Regions from separate parts of the Methylocystis sp. JR02 genome, predicted to be linked through region 2. Evidence: predicted binding sites of a transcription regulator. Region 2 holds the regulator's gene; the other holds the start of a gene.
The links. Region 2 encodes HrcA, which represses chaperone genes, less so after heat shock. Its sites were predicted from a motif close to GTTAGCACTCNCNNNNNGNGAGTGCTAAC; they were not measured.
Positions count from the first base shown of each region.

Region 1: the regulator HrcA is predicted to act here: its motif matches at 3,402-3,430, upstream of groES (co-chaperone GroES).

Region 1 covers NZ_JASIRC010000001.1:3,242,732-3,249,652, reverse strand. Annotated here, with positions in the region: gene QNA11_RS15475 (Re/Si-specific NAD(P)(+) transhydrogenase subunit alpha) at 1-849, opposite strand, end outside; gene QNA11_RS15470 (aa3-type cytochrome c oxidase subunit IV) at 925-1,215, opposite strand; gene groL (chaperonin GroEL) at 1,368-3,002, opposite strand; gene groES (co-chaperone GroES) at 3,048-3,335, opposite strand; gene lspA (signal peptidase II) at 3,586-4,101, shown strand; gene QNA11_RS15450 (hypothetical protein) at 4,349-5,056, shown strand; gene QNA11_RS15445 (M16 family metallopeptidase) at 5,221-6,567, shown strand; gene QNA11_RS15440 (M16 family metallopeptidase) at 6,638-6,921, shown strand, end outside.
Region 2 covers NZ_JASIRC010000001.1:1,752,253-1,759,173, reverse strand. Annotated here, with positions in the region: gene QNA11_RS08430 (outer membrane protein) at 91-879, shown strand; gene hrcA (heat-inducible transcriptional repressor HrcA) at 1,171-2,256, shown strand; gene QNA11_RS08420 (hypothetical protein) at 2,428-2,931, opposite strand; gene QNA11_RS08415 (hypothetical protein) at 3,153-3,434, opposite strand; gene QNA11_RS08410 (primosomal protein N') at 3,723-5,966, opposite strand; gene QNA11_RS08405 (hypothetical protein) at 6,064-6,594, shown strand; RNA gene rnpB (RNase P RNA component class A) at 6,648-6,921, shown strand, end outside.

The sequences.
Region 1 (6,921 bases), 1.5 Mb from region 2:
CGAGCCTGTGCGCATGGACCGCACCATTTCGGCTGAAACGAGCTTCGGCGCCGGTCGGCCAGGGATGAGCGCGGTCGTGATGACCACATCCTGCTTGGCGATGTGGCTCGCGGTGAGCTCCGCCTGCGCGGCCTGATAGTCCTTCGACATCTCCTTGGCGTAGCCGCCCGCCGTCTGAGCCTGCTGGAATTCCTCGTTCTCGACCGCAAGAAATTTCGCGCCGAGCGACTCCACCTGTTCTTTCGTCGCCGGGCGCACATCGGTCGCCGTCACAATGGCGCCCAGCCGGCGCGCCGTGGCGATGGCCTGTAGCCCCGCGACGCCGACGCCCATGATGAAGACCTTCGCGGCCGGAACGGTGCCGGCGGCCGTCATCATCATCGGGAAGGAGCGGCCATATTCGGCCGCCGCCTCGATGACGGCGCGATAGCCGGCGAGATTGGCTTGCGACGACAGCACGTCCATGGATTGCGCGCGGGTGATGCGCGGCATGAACTCCATGGCGAAGGCGATCACGCCCGCCTTGGCGAGACCGGCGAGCGCCGCCTCGTTGCCGAACGGATCCATGATGCAGATGAGGGCGAGATTTTGCTTGGCGCCGGCCAGCTCGGCCGCCGAGGGGCGGCGCACGCGCAGCAGAATATCGGCGCCCGCAAGGGTCGTCGCCGGATCGGCGCCGATCTTGGCGCCTGCCGCGGCGTATTCGGCGTCGGAAACGCCCGCCCCGGCGCCGGCCCCGGATTGAACCGCGACCTCGGCGCCGAGTGAGACGAATTTCTTGACGGTTTCCGGCGTCGCCGCGACGCGCGGCTCAGCTTTGTCCGACTCGGCCAATACGGCAATGCGCATGACGACCTCCGGCTGTTGCGAACCGTCGCCGTCATGGTGGCCCCTGACGGCTGGCGTGAGGGGCTTGGGCTTTTCTTAGCGCGCGAAGAGCACGTAGAGGAGGACGAGGGTTATCGCCGACCCGGCCGCGGAGAATTTCAGCAGCCAGAGGAAACCATTGTAGGTCTTTTCGTGTTCAGCCCAGTCCGCGTCGGTGGACGCCGACCCGCGATTGCTCGCCATCGGAATGCTCCCAAATTTTAAGTTTGCCGCGCGAACAGAACCGCCGCGCGTGAAGGGGATGCTAACCGAGCCTCGGCGATCCCGCAACGTCTCGCCGCCGCGCGCTTTCGTCGCTGCCTGCCGAGCTGATGCGTCCGCCGTCATTGCGAGGAGCGCAGCGACGAAGCAATCCAGGGCCGTGATCGCGGCTCTGGATTGCTTCGCTTCGCTCGCAATGACGGGCGCCGGGACCGGCCCAAAAACAAAAAGCCCCGGGGTTTCCCCCGGGGCTCTCCAATCTCTCTGATCGACCGGACTTAGAAGTCCATGCCGCCCATGCCGCCGCCCGGCATCGCCGGCGCGGATTCCTTCTTCGGCTGCTCGGTGATCGTCGCCTCGGTGGTGATGATCAGGCCGGCGATCGACGCGGCGTCCTGCAGCGCGGTGCGCACGACCTTGGTCGGGTCGATGATGCCGAGCTTCACGAGATCGCCGTACTCGCCCTTCTGGGCGTCGAAGCCGAAGGCGTAGTCGGCCGACTCGAGCAGCTTGCCGACCACGACGGCGCCGTCGCCGCCGGCGTTGTCGACGATCTGGCGCGCCGGGGCCTGGATGGCCTTGCGCACGATCTCGACGCCGGTCTTCTGGTCGCCATTCGCCGTGGCCACGCCGTCGAGCGCCTTGATGGCGCGCAGCAGAGCCACGCCGCCGCCGGGCGAGACGCCTTCTTCGACGGCCGCGCGGGTCGCGTTGAGGGCGTCGTCGACGCGGTCCTTCTTCTCCTTGACTTCGACTTCCGTCGCGCCGCCGACGCGGATCACCGCGACGCCGCCCGCGAGCTTGGCGAGACGCTCCTGGAGCTTCTCACGATCGTAGTCGGAGCTGGTCTCCTCGATCTGGCCCTTGATCTGGCCGATGCGCGCCTCGATGTCGGCCTTCTCGCCGGCGCCGTCGATGATCGTGGTGTTCTCCTTCTCGATGCGCACGCGCTTGGCGCGGCCGAGCATGGGGAGCGTCACGTTCTCGAGCTTGATGCCGAGGTCCTCGGCGATCATCTGGCCGCCCGTGAGGATGGCGATGTCTTCGAGCATGGCCTTGCGGCGATCGCCGAAGCCCGGGGCCTTCACGGCCGCGATCTTCAGGCCGCCGCGCAGCTTGTTGACGACGAGCGTGGCGAGCGCCTCGCCCTCGATGTCCTCGGCGACGATGACGAGCGGCTTGCCGGTCTGAACGACAGACTCGAGGATCGGCAGCAGCGGCTGCAGCGTCGACAGCTTCTTCTCGTGGATGAGAATGTAAGCGTCGTCGAGCTCGGCGATCATCTTCTCGGCGTTGGTGATGAAATACGGCGAGAGATAGCCGCGGTCGAACTGCATGCCCTCGACGATGTCGGTCTCGGTCTCGAGGCTCTTGGCCTCCTCCACCGTGATCACGCCTTCATTGCCGACCTTCTGCATGGCCTTGGCGATTTCTTCGCCGATGAAGCGGTCGCCGTTCGCCGAGATGGTGCCGACCTGGGCGATCTCGTCGTTGGAGGTGACCTTCTTCGAGTTCTTCTTGAGGTCGCCGACAATGGCCTCGACCGCGAGGTCGATGCCGCGCTTCAGGTCCATCGGGTTGAGGCCGGCGGCCACAGCCTTGACGCCTTCCTTGGCGATCGAGGCGGCGAGCACGGTGGCGGTGGTGGTGCCGTCGCCGGCGATGTCGTTCTGCTTGGAGGCGACTTCACGAACGAGCTGGGCGCCGAGATTCTCGAACTTGTCGGAAAGCTCGATCTCCTTGGCGACGGTCACGCCGTCCTTGGTGATGCGCGGCGCGCCGAAGGACTTCTCGATGACGACATTGCGGCCCTTGGGGCCGAGGGTCACCTTGACGGCGTTGGCGAGAATGTCGACGCCGCGCAGAATGCGGTCGCGCGCGTCGGTGGAGAAACGGACGTCTTTGGCAGCCATTTTAAAACTCCTGAATGGGTTGGAAGCGGTTCGGGTCTTGCCGAGTTATTCGACGATGCCGAGAATGTCGCTTTCCTTCATGATCAACAGGTCGTCGCCGTCGATCTTGACCTCGGTGCCGGACCACTTGCCGAACAGAACGCGGTCGCCGGCCTTCACGTCGAGGGGAACGAGCTTGCCGCTCTCGTCGCGAGCGCCCGGGCCAACCGAAATCACCTTGCCCTCCTGGGGCTTTTCCTTGGCGGAGTCGGGAATAATGATGCCGCCTTTGGTCTTCTCTTCGCCTTCGATGCGCTTGACCACGATGCGGTCGTGCAGGGGACGGAACGCCATTGCAATGTCTTCCTTTTCTGCGCGTCGGGCAGGAAATTCCGCCCGTCGCAAGCCATAAGCGAAATTATTGGCACTCTCTTACGACGAGTGCCAACGCGCGATGAGATAGGTTGCGGCCGCGCGGATGTCAAGATTTTTGCGGCGCCGCAACCGGGCAGTCGGCTAGCCGCGACGCCGCCGGGAAGATATGAATAGGCCAAGCCGCCGAGCGGCGTTCCCGCAATCCGCAGAGTCGCCACACAGAGTCGCCGTGCCGCCCTTCCTCACGCCGCCCCGCATTCTCGGCCTCCTCGCCGCCCTCGCGGCGGCGCTCGCCGATCAGGCCCATAAATATTGGATGCTCGACGTCTTCGGCATCGGCGCGCGGCAGCCGATCACGCTGACGCCCTTCCTCGACGTCGTGCTCTCGTGGAACTACGGCGTCTCCTATTCGCTCTTTCAGGCGCATGAGGGCGTCGGACGCGCGCTGCTTCTCGCCGGGCAAGGCGTCATCGTCGCCGGCCTTATCTGGTGGCTCTGGCGCGCCCAAAGCCGGCTGTTGACGCTCGCGATCGGCCTCGTCGTCGGCGGGGCGCTGGGCAACGCGGCCGATCGCCTCGCGCGCGGCGCGGTCGCGGATTTCTTCTATTTCCATACGACGCTCCCGGTGGGGCCGCTCGCCAATTACGTCTTCAACGTCGCCGACGTCGCTATTACGGCGGGAGTCGCGATGCTGCTTTTTGAAACCCTTTTCTCCGAGTCGCCGCCTGCGGAAGGCGCGGCCTAGCGCGCTTTCTGCTCGCGAGCGATGAGAAAGCGCGCAGATTCAAAAGCTGGAGCGCATTCTTTTCGCAAAAGTCCGTCAACTTTTGCGGAATGCCCTCTGGGAAGGTTCGAGCGCGCGCCGAAACGCCCCAGTTGCGCCGCCGCCACTAAATCGCCAATAAGTGGGACGCAATCTGCGCCTTTGAGGCGTATTCACGCGGCTGGCGTGGGCGTTTCACGCGCGCCGGCGTTCTGGGCAAGGAGTTGGAATGATGAAGCTCGCACGATCCCGGGGTCGCGCCCTCCTCGCGCTCGCCGGTCTCGCAGCCGCCTATGGCGCGCCCGCCCAGGCAGCGGACGATAAATCGACCATCAGCGCGGTCATGGAGCTTGTCGGCGTTTCCTCGGACCCCAACGCGTCAAAGATCGACTACAACGAGCGCCCCAAACTGGTTCTGCCGCCGCGCATCGGCGACTTGCCGGCTCCGCAGGAGAAGACGAACCGCCCGGATGGCTGGCCGACCGATGTTGCGGCCGCGCGCCGCCGCAACACAGACCGCTACGCAAAGATCCCGAACGCCCCGCCGGAGGAGAAGAAGCCAGGCCTTTTGGACCGGATTCGCGGCCCCAAGCCGGATTACGCGCCTGGCACGGATGATGAGCCCGGCTTCCTGCAGATGGCGCTCAGCGCACGCTCGCGATCGTCCGGGCCGATGACGGAGGAGCCGGCGCGCCGCATGCTGACAGAGCCGCCCACGGGCTATCGCCGCCCCACGATGGACCTCGCCCGGGTTCGCGACTCGGACGGCGGGAAAAGCTCCTCCTGGTGGAATCCCTTGAGCTATTTGGGGGGCGACAGGAACGAGAGCGATCCCGTGGCCCAGACCGCAGGCACGGCGCCTACACAGAAACCGACGGCCAGCAGCGGCGGGCTCTCCGGCATGATGCCGAGTTTCCTCAGAGGCTCCGACAACTAAATTTTCTGGGGCCTATATTGGAAAGCAGATTTTCCGCTTCCAGAAAGGCCGACTCCCGCAAGGAGCCGGCCAAGGATTGAGTTCCGGCCAGGGTCTTTTGGGCCTATATAGGAGATAATGTTCTCCAGCTTCGGGCGGCCACGCGCCGCCAGAAAGGCCCTTCGATGTCGTCTTCCTCTGCGTCGCCGACCGTATCGCTCACCCCGGGCGCGGCCGGCGACTCGGCGCATGCCGGCGCCAATATTTCGCATTTCAAGCTCGATAATGGTCTCGAAGTCGTCGTCATTCCGGATGTGCGCACGCCCGTCGTGACGCATATGGTCTGGTACAAGAACGGCTCGGCCGACGATCCGCTCGGCAAATCCGGCATCGCCCATTTTCTCGAACATTTGATGTTCAAGGGCACCAAGAGCCATCCGCAGGGCGAATTCTCCAATCTCGTCGCCGAGCTCGGCGGCCAGGAGAACGCCTTCACCAGCTATGATTACACCGCTTATTTCCAGCGTATCGGCAAGGAGCACCTCGGCGCGCTGATGGGGTTCGAGGCCGACCGCATGTCCAATCTCGTCCTGACCGACGAGGTGGTGACGCCCGAGCGCGACGTGGTGCTGGAAGAGCGCCGTATGCGCACCGACAACGACCCGTCTTCCCAGCTCGACGAGGCCGTGCAGGCGGCGCTCTACGCCCACCACCCCTATGGCACGCCGATCATCGGCTGGAACCATGAGATCGAGAGCCTGAACCGCGAGGATGCGCTCGCCTATTACACCCGCTTCTACACGCCCGAGAACGCCATCCTCATCGTCGCGGGCGACATAGATGCGGAGGAGGTCGGGCGGCTCGCCAGGGAAACCTACGGGAAAATTCCGGCGCGCGCCGAGCCGCCGCGCCGCAACCGCACCAAGGAGCCGCCGCATCGCGCGCATCGGCTCGTGTCGCTCTCCGACGAGAAGGTCGAGCAGCCCGCGCATGAGCGCGTTTTCCTCGTGCCCTCCTACACGACCGCCGCGCCCGGCGAGGCCGAGGCGATCGAGACGCTCGCCCATATGCTCGGCGGCGGCGCCACCAGCGCGCTCTACGAAACGCTCGTCGTCGACGAAAAATATGCCGTCGGCGCCGGCGCCTATTATCTCGGCTCCGCCGTCGACGACTCGCGGCTGTGGGTCTACGCCACCCCGGCGCCGGGCGTTTCGCTCGAGGACCTCGACGAGGCGATCGACCGTGTGATCAAGCGCTTCACCGAAAAGCCGATCGACGAAGCGCATCTGCGGCGCGCCAAGACGCGGCTCGTCGCCGACGCTATCTATGCGCAGGACAGCCAGGCCTCGCTCGCCCGCTGGTATGGCGAGGCGCTGGCCACGGGGTTGACCATCGAGGACGTCGCGGCCTGGCCGGAGCGGATGGAGGCCGTCACCGCCGCCGACGTCACCGCCGCTGCGAAGAAATGGCTCGACAAGCGCCGCGCCGTCACGGGCTTCCTGCTGCCGGCGGAAGAAGACGAAGTCGCCTGAGCCCGAAGCCGCCTGAGCCCATTGAGGCCGGCGCCCGGCGCCGGCCATTCTCTTTCTCTTAGGATTCCGCATGACCGCCCACGCACCCGCCGTCTCCATGGCCTCGCGCGCCGAGCATGTGCAGCGCATCGTCACACCCGGCGGCGTCACCGCCTGGCTCGTCGAAAGCTACGCCGTGCCGCTCGTCGCTCTGGAATTCTCGTTGCGCGGCGGCGCCGCCCAGGACCCTGCCGACAAGCCGGGCCTCGCGACATTGCTCGCCGGGCTCCTCGACGAAGGCGCGGGGCCCTATGACGCGCGCGGCTTCCACCGCGCCGTGGACGAGCTCGCCATTCACTTGGGCTTCGGCGCCGA
Region 2 (6,921 bases):
GCGCGTAATTTCTTCATCAGTTATGCGGTGTTACTTTTACGACATGTTGCTGCGCCGGAGACCGGGCGGCCTTGCTCTTGGAGACTACATATGAATTTCAAGGCTGCGGTTTTTGGCGCTGCCGCGTCGATCCTGTCTTTCGGCGTTGCGACCGCCGCGGATCTTCCGAGCTATAAGGCTCCGCCGCCGCCCCCGCCGGCAATTGGCTTCGACTGGACCGGATATCATCTCGGCATCAGCGGCGGCTATGGCGCCGGCTCGACCGGCTATCTGTCCAACGTCACCGCTTTTGGCCCGACTCCGGTCGTCAACTGGAACAATGTGGCGACCAACCTCGGCACGAGAGGCTATCTTGTCGGCGTGCAGAGCGGCGCCGATTGGCAATTGCCGAACCGTATCGTGCTCGGCTACGAGTCCGAGTTCAACTACGCCGATGTGAGCAGCAACGTCACCGGCGGCTGGAATTGGGGCAATCAGCTCTACAGCCGCCTGCGCTGGTACGGCGCCGAGCGTCTGCGCATCGGTTACGCCTTTGGCCGGTTCATGCCCTATGTTACGGGCGGCCTCGCCTATGGCCAGTTGCACGTCAGCGGCGTGGACAGCGTCGCGGGCTATCTCTTCCCAACCTCAGCCTCGAGCTGGCAGGCCGGCTGGACGGTGGGCGCGGGCTTCGAATACGCCCTGTTCGACAAGATCAGCGTCAAGGCCGAATATCTTTATTCGAGCCTGCAGGGCACGCATGGCTCGGGCCTGGGCTACCCCAACGCCTACCGCACCTTCACCGGCAATGGCTTCGACACGCATATCGCGCGCATCGGCGTCAATTACCGCGTCAAGAACCTGGGCGCTCTGATCGGCATGCCCGATCTGGGGATTTAATCCCTCCACGACCGCTTCGAGGAGAAGCCCGGCCCAGGCGGCCGGGCTCAGTTTGTTGACAAACCTCCGAGGCGGCCTCGTCCTTCAAGACGCGAGCGTCGCTCGCTCCTCAGGATGATGCCTAAGTGTTTGGCGCAGTAGCAGAAGCTACTCATGCTGAGGAGCCTGCGCAGCAGGCGTCTCGGAGCGCGAGGGGCGTTACCGCTACTTTGTCAGCAGCCAGAGCCCGGCCCAGGCGGCCGGGCTTTTTTGATTCTCGACGCCGCGCGCCGATGCGTTATTCTTATGCCCATGATCCGACCATCGCCGATTGTTCCCTCCGCATCGGGCCTGTCGTTGCTCACCGACCGTTCGCGGGAAATCTTTCGGCAGCTCGTCGACAGCTATCTGGCCACGGGTGAACCCGTCGGCTCGCGGCAGATCTCACGCCTTCTACCGATGACCTTGTCGCCGGCCTCGGTCCGCAATGTGATGCAGGACCTCGAAGAGCTTGGTCTCATCTATGCGCCGCATACCAGCGCCGGACGCATGCCGACCGAGCTCGGTCTGCGCTTTTTCGTCGATTCGCTCTTGCAGATCGGCGATCTCGAAGAAGCCGAGCGCGCCCGCATTGCGGCGGAGGTCGAGGCCGCATCCAAGGATCACGATCTCGAAGGCGTGCTGGCGGAGGCCACGGGGCTGCTTTCGGGCCTGGCGCGCGTCGCCGGAGTCGTCGTCGCGAGCAAGGAGAATGTGCGCCTCAAGCAGATCGATTTCGTGCGGCTGGAGCCGGAGCGCGCGCTCGCCATTCTCGTCGCCGACGACGGTACCGTCGAGAATCGCGTCATTCCCGTCTCGCGGGATCTACCGGCTTCCGCTCTGATCGAAGCGGCGAATTATCTCAACGCGCGCATCATCGGCCGCACGCTGGCGGAGGCGCGCGACGGGATAGAAGCCTCGCGCCGCGCCGCGCAGATGGAACTCGACGAATTGACCGCGCGGCTCGTCCAGCAGGGGCTTGCGAGCTGGGGCGGCGCGCCGAGTGACAATCGCCAGCTCATCGTACGCGGCCAGGCGCATCTTCTCGAAGATTTGACCGCCGCCGCCGATCTCGAGCGCGTGCGCCTGCTATTTGCCGATCTCGAAACCAAGACCGGCGTGATCGATCTTCTGGAGCGCGCCGAACAAGGCGAGGGCGTGCGGATTTTCATCGGCTCCGAGAACAAGCTGTTTTCGCTCTCCGGCTCGTCGATGATCGCGGCGCCTTTGCGCGACAGCGAGCGGCGGATCATCGGGGCGCTCGGCGTCATCGGCCCGACGCGCCTGAATTACGCGCGCATCGTGCCGATGGTCGATTACACCGCGAAGATCGTCGCGCGCGTCGTCGGCGGCGCATAACGCGCGCATTTCGGTGTCACCTCCGTCATTGCGAGGAGGCGGAGCCGACGAAGCAATCCAGGGCCGCATCGCCGCCCTGGATTGCTTCGCTTCGCTCGCACTGACGGGCTCTGAGTAAAACCGGCGCCGGGAATGACACGCGCCGATGCGAGCTGTTCAGACGGAATGGCATCAGTCCTTCTTCGACTGTCCGCCATGCTCCTTCATCCCTTGCTCGGAGCGATATTCCCTGCCTTGCTCTTTGCCTTCGTCACGAGCGCTTTGCTCCCGTTCGCGATTCTTCTCCATGCCTTGACGCTCATGGTGTTTATCGCGGTCGATCCCGCCGCGCTCGTCATCCCAGCGGCCATACCGGTCACGATCGCGATATTCGCTGCGCTCGTCACGTTCGTCCCGATCGTAATCGCGACGGTAACGGCGGTAATCATAATCTCCATCGTGATGGCGATAGCCGTGCCGCCAGCCATGGTCGTGATCGTCATCCCAGTATCCGCCGCTGTGGCGCCGGTAGGACCACCAGCAATCGCCGTCGTCGTCGCAGATGCGAACGCCATGCGCTTGCACAACGCCGCTATCCTGACCGGCGGGCGCGAGCGGCATGGCCTTGGAGGCTGGCGCCGCAAGCGCGACTGCGCCGGCGGCCATGGAAGCGAGCAAGAGAAGCGTCTTCGGCATCGATTCGTCCTTTCCTGCTGAAGGCAGGCCAATGCCTCTCTTTTGCGAGGAGGCGCCTGCTATCTGTCGCGCGCCTCCGCGCTTTCAACGCGCGCTGGGAGGACCGCGAGCTCTCAGGCTCGCTTCACAGTTGTGCGAGTTGCGCGCCCGAAGGCGCGCGATCCAAAATAAAAAGGCTCGCGGTTGCGCCGCGAGCCATGTGTCATGCGCATCGTCCGCGCTCAGCGCCAATCATCGCGATCCCAGTCGCGATCGTGATCGCGCCAATGTTCGCGGCGCCATCCGCCGCCGTAACCATGATCGCCGCGCCAACCGCCGCCGTAGCCCCAGTGCTCGCGCGTCCGGAAGCAGCGGCCATGGTCGCAGATCATCAGGGAATGCGCCATTTGCGACTCCACGCCTGGCGCCTTCAGCGGCGCAAGCGTCATGGCGGAAGCCGGCGGCGCGACCGCGGCGACCCCGCCCGCAATAAGCGTGGCGAAGAAGACTGACCTGATCTTCATCTTTCATCCTTCCATGCAGGAAAGAGCAAAGCGCTGATAGGCGCTTTGCGGTCAGTGCTATCTGTCGCCGGGGTAGGTAGTTTCAACGGTGCGGCCCCCTCCCCAACCCTCCCCCGCCAAAGCCCGTCGAAAGACGGGCGTCTTTCGACGCCCTATGGCGGGAGAGGGAGCAGATTGTGGCCTTCATCGACATTGTGGATCGCGAGCGTACCCTCTCCCGCCATAGCCCGTCGAGAGACGGGCGTCTTGCAGACGCCCTATGGCGGGGGAGGGACAGGGAGGGGGCGTTCACAAAAAACTCTGCGGATCGACGTCGATCTGCACACGCACGCCGCCGCGCTCTTTCGGCGCCGCCACAAGGAGATCGCGCAGGAAGCATTGCACGTCGGCGCTACGCGGCGCCTTCACAAGTAGACGGTAGCGAAAGCGGCCGCGAATGAGCGCGATCGGCGCCTCGGCCGGGCCGAGCATCATGATTTCGTCAGCCTCGGGCAATCCGCCGAGCGCGGCGACGCGATAGCGCGGAGACGCCGGCAATTCATGCGCGGCGCGCGCCAAGGCCCGCGCATGCGCTTCGGCCGTGGCCGCGTCCTTGGCGGAGACGATCAGCGCCGCAAGGCGCCCGAAGGGCGGCAGTCCGGCGCGTTCACGCAATGCGATTTCCTGCGTGTAGAATTTTTCCGCGTCGCCAGAGAGCAGCGCGGCGATGACCGGATGCTCGGGCTGGAATGTTTGAATGAGCGCGCGTCCCGGCTTATCGCCGCGTCCGGCGCGGCCGGTGACTTGGTTGAGCAATTGAAAAGTGCGTTCGGCCGCGCGCGGATCGCCGCTGCCGAGCCCCAAGTCGGCGTCGACGACTCCGACTAATGTCAGATGCGGAAAGTTGTGGCCTTTGGCGACGAGCTGCGTGCCGATGACGATGTCGAAGGCGCCTTTGGCGATTTCGTCGAGCTCGCGTCGCAGCCTCTCGGCGCCGCCGGGAAAGTCGGACGAGAGCACGAGAATGCGCGCGTCGGGAAAGAGCGTCGCGGCTTCTTCCGCGAGGCGCTCGACGCCGGGGCCGCAAGCCGTCAGCGAATCTTCGGCCCCGCATTCCGGGCATGTGTCCGGGCGCCGCTCGGTATGGCCGCAATGATGGCAGACGAGCGCGCGGCGGAAGCGATGTTCGACAAGCCAGGCGTCGCATTGCGTGCAGCGGAAGCGGTGGCCGCAATCGCGACACAGCGTCAAAGGCGCATAGCCGCGACGGTTGAGAAAGAGCAACGCCTGTTCGCCGCGCGCTATGGTTTCGCCCATTGCAAGCGCAAGCCGCGGCGCGATCCAGCGTCCGCGTTCTGCGCCCTCAACGCGCATGTCGATCGGCTCGAGCAGCGGCATGGCGCGGGAGCCGGCGCGCGCATGCAGGCGCAAATGGCCGTAGCGTCCGCGCTCGGCGTTGACGCGCGTTTCGATCGAGGGCGTCGCGGACGCAAGCACGATCGCAGCGTTCTCGATACGCGCGCGCACCACCGCCATGTCGCGCGCGTGATAAGAGGCGCCGTCGTCCTGCTTATAGGCGCCTTCATGTTCTTCATCGACGACGATGAGGCGAAGATCGCGGAACGGGAGAAACAACGCCGAGCGCGCGCCCGCGACGACGCTCAGCTCTCCTGTCGCCGCCGCGCGCCAGATGCGCGCGCGCTTGCGCTCGGAGACGCCCGAGTGCCACTCGGCCGGCTTCTCGCCGAAACGCGCCGCGAAGCGCTCCAGAAATTGCGCCGTGAGCGCGATCTCCGGCATCATCACCAGCGCCTGGCCGCCGTCCTTCAAGGCGGCGGCGACGGCCTCGAAATAGACTTCGGTTTTGCCGGAGCCAGTGACGCCTTCGAGCAGAAAGGGTTTGAACGCGCGCGCATGCACGGCCTCGGTTAAAGCGTCCGCTGCCTCGCGTTGCGCGGGCTCCAAAACGGGCGCGGCGAATTCGGGGTCGAGTGCGCGCGCGACGGGCTCCGGCGGCGCTGCAATAGTCTCTAACGCGCCTTCGTCGACGAGCCCGTCGATCACGCCCGTCGAGCAGGCAGCGGCCTCGGCGAGCGCTTTCTTGGAGAAGGCCATGCCGCCTTGCGCCGCCTCCAACACGCGCGCGCGTGTGGGCGTGAGGCGCTCAGGCTTTTTGCCGCCCGCGCGATAGAGCGTGCGCAATGTATCGGGCGCCGCTTCCTCTGCGGCGCGGGTCGCCAGGCGCAGCGCCATGCCGCGCGGCGTCAGCGTGTAGCGCGCGAGCCAGTCGATGAAATCGCGCAGCTTCTGCGCGAGCGGCGGTCGGTCGAGCCGCGCGACGACTGTCTTGAGATTGCCGCGCGGCCGTTCGGCGTCGTCGACGGACCAGACCACGCCATAAGCCTCGCGCGCGCCGAGCGGAACTTTGACGCTGTCGCCCGGCTGCAAGCCGAGGGCGGGCGGGGCGAGATAGGAATAGGTCGTGTCGACGGCGACCGGCGCCAGCACGTCGACGATCTGGGCCCCTTTCGATTCATCCTGCGCCGCGCTCATGGCCACGGCTTAAAGCATCTCATGCGCCGCCGGAAGCCGCGGAACGAAGCCCGCTCCCTGTGGTTGCTCCTGCCGAAGACGTTCTCGGGAGGCCCGCATGACGAAGGTCCTGGACAGCAATTGGTCGCAGCTCGGCGTTTCGGCGGTGACGACGGGCACTGTGGCGGCGCTCGTCTCGGCGGCGGCCCTGGCGGCGCTCGCCAAGGCCGAGGGGAAGGGGGCGTTGCAGCCCTTGAACGCCACGAGCCATTGGGTTCAGGGCGACGCGGCGGCGAAAGTCGAGGCGCCCACCGCGCGCAATACGCTGGTGGGCTTCGCCACCCATCACCTCTCGTCGGTGCTATGGGCGGGGTTTTTCGAGGCCTGGCTGGCGCGCAATCCGCCGCGCTCGATGTGGGAGCTGCTGCGGGACGCCTTCGGTATGTCGGGAATCGCGGCAGCCGTCGATTATGGCGCGACGCCGCATCGCTTCACGCCGGGTTGGGAGCTGGCGCTCTCGAAGAAGTCGATGGTCGGTTCTTATATTGCGTTCGCCTTCGGGCTTGCGGCCGGGGCGCTGGTTTCCGCGCGGGCGCGAGAGGCGGGGCAGGCGGCATGGAGCGAGACGACGCCGCTCTTGCGCGGTTGAGCAAGCCGTCGCGCCTTGACCTTCCGCCTCCCGGTCCCTATCCCTAAAACGAGCCAGTCGGCCGGACGGCCGCTGCGTCATGCAGAGGAAAGTCCGGGCTCCACGGAGACACGGCGCCGGATAACGTCCGGCGGGGGCAACCCCAGGGAAAGCGCCACAGAAAGCAAACCGCCGGGCTTCACGCCCGGTAAGGGTGAAAGGGTGCGGTAAGAGCGCACCGCCTGAGCGGCAACGCTTCAGGGCATGGCAAGCCCCGCCGGGAGCAAAACCGAATAGGGGCGACTGAAGGCTCTCAAAGCTTTCGACCCGTCTCCGGGACGTCGCCCG